One region of the Caldicellulosiruptor obsidiansis OB47 genome, then DNA from elsewhere that is predicted to be linked to it. Evidence: riboswitches for the same ligand, from Rfam matches in the RefSeq annotation. Region 1 holds a riboswitch; the other holds the start of a gene.
What was found. A riboswitch is a leader RNA that binds a small molecule or an ion and turns the genes downstream of it on or off. The one in region 1 is predicted to bind cyclic di-GMP.
Positions count from the first base shown of each region.

Region 1 (3,217 bases):
TGAAAAGGTTAAAGAGTTGAGAAAATCCATAGTAAATTGAAAAAAGTAAAATTGATATAGCTATATTTGAGGTGAAATAATGGTCATGGATATAATTAAATATATTAAGATGGAAGCCGAAATTTTAGATAATTTAGAAGAATAAGTAAACTAAATCATAAACAAAAAGGGACTAGTTCCGGTCAAAACGTTAGAACAAGTCCCTTTTTATCTTTATTAAAATACCACTGTCTCAATCTTTTTTGCCACCATATATCTTAACGCGCAAAGATATTTTTACATTTTCATAACACTTGCAAGATGATGAACAGCAAATCCAATATTTGTATATCCTTTGGAATCAAAATAAGCTTTAACACTGCTTAGCTCACTGTACATTGTTGCAAGCCCTTCTTCAAAAAATGTAACATTCTCACCTTCGCTCGATGGCTGTGTTTCTACAGAAATTACAAGTCTTTTACCAAAGTTTTTTGCATAACCTGCTTCATTCTCAGCAATTGCTATAATCTCATGACTGCTGTCTCTGTATGCCATGATGTTTGTCCAGCTTGTTTTTGAAATTACCCACTGTGCAAGATTACCTGAGCCATAGTTATTAGAATAATATATCTCATCAAACCAGAAGGGTATATCAAATACAACCGGAAGATTTAATCTTGCTGCCTGTAAAACTGCCTCATCAACAAAGTTCTGATAGTTTAAAATTACATTATCTCTTGCCGTGTTCCACTCAGCGTTTTGATAAGGCTCAACATCAAGGTGAATACCACAAAACTTTTCGTTCTCTGATACACTCAAATTATAATTCTCAACCCATCTGATGAAATTATAAAACCCTTCTCTTTTGTCCTGCCATATCCATATACTATCCCCAGACAGCGCATATACATTTATCCCATAAGATGTAGCAGAAGATACAAAATCTCTGTAATACCTTAAATCAAGAGTACTATCAATCTGAAGATATAACTCAGAATATCCATTTATCCGCAAATAGTTCAAAATCTCATCTTTGCTGCTTACAATTAACCAAGGGTTCCAAAGCCATGTACCAAAACCTGTGTTATTGCTGGATATAGCCGTTTGAGATGGCTGCTTTGTTTCCTCTTGAGATACAGGAGTCTGCTCTGGCTCAGATATCTCATAAGACTGTGTTTTCTTTAGACCTGCAATCTGTCTTTTCTTTGCTGCAAATGCCATTGCACTTGAAATTGATAAAATTAATAAAATAATAATGAAGACTGAAATCAATTTTTTCATATCAAAATACCTCCTTATATGGAGTTTATTATCATAATTTTTTGCTGGAACTCCATATAAGGAGTTCCTGGCAGCCTGGCAACCATAGGGGGTTTTTCCCCCGACAGGCCCATGGCTTTGCGCCCACAGGTTTCCCTGTGTTTGCCTTTTTCAGGAATATCACTTTAATTTTTTAACAATTTAAATTATACTCTTTTTATTTTCAAAAATCAATTTCAAAATTTCTGAATTGTCTGCTGCATTCAACTCTTTTATCTCTGAGGATTTATTTTCTTGGCACCCACAGATAATCGACAGAAGACTTTTTGTTAACAGGTTGCGGATATAAACACATGAGCTGTTTTATTTCTCTATCCATATCGCATCTTACTTTTAACCCCAGTTCTTTTGCCTTTTCATATGTTATTGGAAAATCATGTGTGTATTTGCCCTCAACAAGCTCTTTTGCTATGTTTTGAGCAACATCTTCAGGGTAGTTATCAGAAAGAAGTTCTAAAACAGCATCTTTTGTCTGCTTTAAAGCCTTTCTTGCAATGTCTGCTAAAATCAATGTTTTGTCATCAACCTCATTCAATGTCTTTTGTTTTACAACCTCAAGGATAGACACTGCCGGAAATTCCCCAATCTGAGGATCAACAGGACCTAAAACCGCATCCTCACACATAACTATCTCATCTGCAGCAAGAGCAATGAGAGTCCCGCCCGACATTGCATAGTGAGGAACATGAACCGTAACCTTCCCTTTATGTCTTTTTATTGCTCTTGCTATCTGGAGCGAAGCTAAAACAAGCCCACCCGGTGTGTGTAGAATTATATCAAGTGGAATTGAGGGGTCAGTCATGTTTATTGCCCTTACGACTTCTTCTGAGTCGTTTATGTCAATGTATCGGTACACCGGAAAACCAAGAAAACTCATTGTCTCTTGCCTGTGAACAAGAAGAATAACTCTTGAACCTCTTTTTTTCTCTATTTTAGCAATAAGCTTTTGTCTTGCAGATTCAAGCATTCTCTGTTTCATAACTGGCTGAAGTGAACTTGCTATGATGAAAAATATCAGCAAATCCCAAAAACTCATGTCATACACTCTCCTTTTTAAATCTTAATAATATCTGTAGTAAAAAATCTCATCATCGAAAAAATTATGATATCTGCGATACTTCTTTTTAAAGAAGTTGACAGTCAGCGCTCCAAATACAAATCCGCCAATGTGAGCCCACCAGGCAATTCCACTTCCAAACACAGGTCCAAACAGCTCAAGAATCCCGGACGACACCTGTGATAAAAACCACAAACCAAGGTAAAACACAGCTGGAATTTCAATAAACAGAGGGATAAATCCTATTGGAATTAGAGTAACAATCCTTGAAAGTGGGAACATCAAAAAGTACGCACCCATAACACCAGATATTGCCCCTGATGCGCCAACAATCGGAACATTTGAGTCTGCATTAAAAAACCAGTGGGTATAGGCTGCAAAGAATCCACTCAGAAGATAAAAAATCAAAAATCTGAAATGACCTACCCTGTCTTCAACATTGTCACCAAAAAGCCACAAAGACCACATGTTAGATATAAGATGCATCCAGCTTCCATGCATGAACATTGAACACATTATTGGAAATATGGAATATACAATCGCAACTATTAAACCATGCGAGAGAGCATGAGAAAAACTGTCAGGAACAAATGCATATTTTAAAACAAACTCAGAAGCTGCTTCAGGTGGAAGTGAAACCTGGTATAAAAAAACAAGAATGTTTACCGCTATCAAAAACCATGTCATAAAAGGTTTTTCCCTGCTCGGGATAGTATCTCTCAAAGGAATCAAGCTTTTTTTCCTCCTTTTCAAATTTAAAATTGATGCTACATTATTAAATACCCATTTTAGAAACATTATTATACATATTATATCAATTTATTTGCCAAAAATAAAAGAAGGCTAACAGAATTTTGCCGA
Region 1 covers NC_014392.1:2,487,580-2,490,796, forward strand. Annotated here, with positions in the region: gene COB47_RS11540 (hypothetical protein) at 277-1,260, opposite strand; cyclic di-GMP riboswitch class I at 1,327-1,416, opposite strand; gene COB47_RS11545 (SDH family Clp fold serine proteinase) at 1,526-2,335, opposite strand; gene COB47_RS11550 (rhomboid family intramembrane serine protease) at 2,360-3,088, opposite strand.

Region 2 (3,217 bases), 680 kb from region 1:
GCATTACAATTTTCTCCAATAACAACAACTTGCGGAGGTGATTTAGAAATATCTGCAGCACTGTCAATTGAGGCTGGTGGAACTGGATCATGGGGTGTTATCGATGGTATACTTGTACTATTAGGAAAACTAAAATTTCTTATCTCATTTAAAATTTGTGGCAAGGGCGGATACGGAACTGAAGACACTACATTTATAACCCCACCTGAATTAACAATCCGACTATAGTCAGGCGGCATCCTCGTCACAATGGTTGCGCCATTTTCTATTACTAACGTAGTTGGATTGTTCAAAAACTGAATCGAATCGCAATATACTACCGCACCAGATTTTATTGTAACTGTCCCTTGATCCTGTATTCTTAACGCACCCCTGATTACTCCTATTTTCTTTATTACAACATCTACCGCATTTGCTGTACTACCTTTAACTATGACATTCCCATCGCAGTATAACTCATCAAACTCATATCTCCCTCTACCATATAATTCCGCATTTCCCCCCACGTACGTTATACCCATCTGCAAGCTAATATTTCTATCTCCAACACCCGTTCTTCTCAAATTTGACCTAATATAAGTTACATTGTTCACTTTTACATTGTCTTCGCGAACTTGTGGATTACCGTTCACACCCAGTGATAACTCACCCATTACCACCAAATTATTAATGTCAGTTTGCAAACCGCCGTGTGATTGTATGTCACCGCCTGTATGTATATTCCCGCCTATTATGGTAAAGTTAACATTTGCCACGAAGCTTCCATTTGTGTATAATGCATAATCAAACAAGTTAAATACTGAGGATGCAGCAGTAGTAGTTGCACTCGATACGCTACTTTCCAGCCCATTAGGCTTGGTTGCAAGTATTTCAACATCTAACCGCAATGTTCTCTTTATCTCTTTATCTGACGAAGTTCCTGCTCTCTTTTTAGATACATCAATGTAAATTGTATATCCATCAGGAAGAGACCCACTTGTCGTACCTGACCATGCATTAACTGTAATATCATCAAGTTCATACCCAGTCAGGCTCTCATAATGTGGCTTTATATACAACTCTACTAAGTCAGATAACTTCTTAAACTCCGGCAGCGACAGAGATTCAACCTTTATGGAAGCATCACTACCCACGTCATTCATAAACCGGCTTACCTCATCCCTTATAATCGCTTTCATACCCTCATACACTTTATCTTCAGCTACATCTCGACTTATCCTCCCATGTCGCAAATCATCCAATATCTTCCCCGGCTCATAGCTCTCATCTCCCAATAACCATCTCACTCGACCAGGACATATATCTTTTAGTGTCCCATCTCCCTTGTAATAATAACCATACGCTATATTCTTTGCATCCTCTAACAGTTGATTAAAATAATACAAAAACTCCTCTGCTGCACTTTCAGCTCCATAGCCTGTTGCAGATTTCTGATATATAGATGTGCTCTGGTTCAGCGATGCTAACACAGCCGACATCGCTCCCAGTAAGACTGTGCTTAAAATAGCAATTATTATTATCACAATAATTAAAGCACTTCCACTCAAATTTATTTTGAATACTTTTTTACTAAAGGTCTTCCAATTTGTTCTCAACATTTCACACACTTCCTTAAACTCTTAACTATAGTTAAATACAACGCTAACAATAATTTTCCCTCTTAACTCTCTCCGTACTTCCCACTTGTTCATTAATTCTTTGCTACTAAAACAACAATGGATATAAAAATAAAAGCATCTGGCTGTCGCCAGATGCCATTTGCCAATGATTAAATATATCACTCATCTCTTGGCATATTTTCGGCAGCCTGGCAACCATAGGAAGTTTTACTTCCGACAAGCCCATGGCTTTGCGCCCCTGCCTTTCGACAGGTTTGCCCTTTCGATATATGCCTTTACTCTTTTGACAATCACAATCCTCTGTATATTATTATCTCACAAAACTTAGAGTTTTTCAAGCACATTTTTCAGCTCCAACTGCAATTCGGAATTTGAACAACAACTCCTTTTTCATGTTATACTTTACCCAGAATCGAATCTAAGCGCTGCTTCACTTCTGCGTTGCATGACGCATACAACTGAATAAACTCCAGAAATCCAAAGATACCAAAGTACTGTCCAGCATATACAATAACCGATTTTGGCCCCTCTTCCACATACTTCTTTGCTGCTACAGGCAAACTTTTTCCCTCACATCTCTTCCCTTCTTCCATATCTCTGTATAGCTGGAAGAACAAATATCCTATCAGTACCATCACAATATGAAATGCTATAAAATTGTACTTCGTGCTCTTAAAATCTTCAATCTTCCAAAAATCCTTGATCTGTCGGTAATCTTCCTCAATCTCAGGCCTTAATTCATATGTCTTGATTATTTGTTTTGCTGTCTTCCCAAGATCTGTAGTCACAATTACAAAATATTCATCCGTCTTTGTGTCATGTACTACACACCCATTTATCTGTACGTCATCTTCAGGCTTGGCACTCCTCCAATAACTACCCAGTGATTCTACAAAAGCAATCTCCTGCCTCTTCCTTTTTTTGTTCGGGTGAGCTTCCCACTTGTTTTCTTCTTTTGCTATCATTACTGCCTGCTCATATGCCTCCATATTGCTTTTCAAAGGAATGTACGTATCCACTCCTCTCTTTTGTTTTAACTGGTTCATAAGCTCCCTCGAAATAAATCCACGGTCATTAATTAAAATGTCCCCAAATTTTAACATTTTGCTTTTTAGTACCATCTCTCGGCTTAATTCAAGGTCATGTACGTTAATACTACCTATTTTGATTTCTTCCAGTATACCATTATCACCTGTAATACCTCGTAGTGTAGACATCTTATATCCTCTACGCATTCCATCTTTATCTCTTACCACTTCTGAACCTTCATAATTGCTATTCTCCAGTAATACTTCAAGCTCAGTACAATCAAGAATATGAATATCAGGTACTATCTCCTTCTTCGGAAATACATACTCTTGAACATATGTATTATATCCTTGTATTAACTCTTCCACCGTGTATTTCTTTACTATGTTACGAAGGGTACCTTCGTCCATCAGCCCTTCTTTCAACCCTCTCTTATTGTCCCATATGTTCCAGCCAATTTCTGATAATGTCTCCGCATTGCTTATAGCAAAGGGTATATCTGTCAAACTGGTCTTTAGCTTCATCTTCGCTGTAATGGCTAATGTCAGCAATATGTGAAAAGGTATATT
Region 2 covers NC_014392.1:1,808,662-1,811,878, forward strand. Annotated here, with positions in the region: gene COB47_RS08405 (tapirin) at 1-1,598, opposite strand, end outside; cyclic di-GMP riboswitch class I at 1,799-1,888, opposite strand; gene COB47_RS08410 (transposase) at 2,015-3,217, opposite strand, start outside.
Region 2: linked by a shared signal. The riboswitch ahead of COB47_RS08405 (tapirin) and the one ahead of COB47_RS11540 (hypothetical protein) in region 1 are both predicted to bind cyclic di-GMP.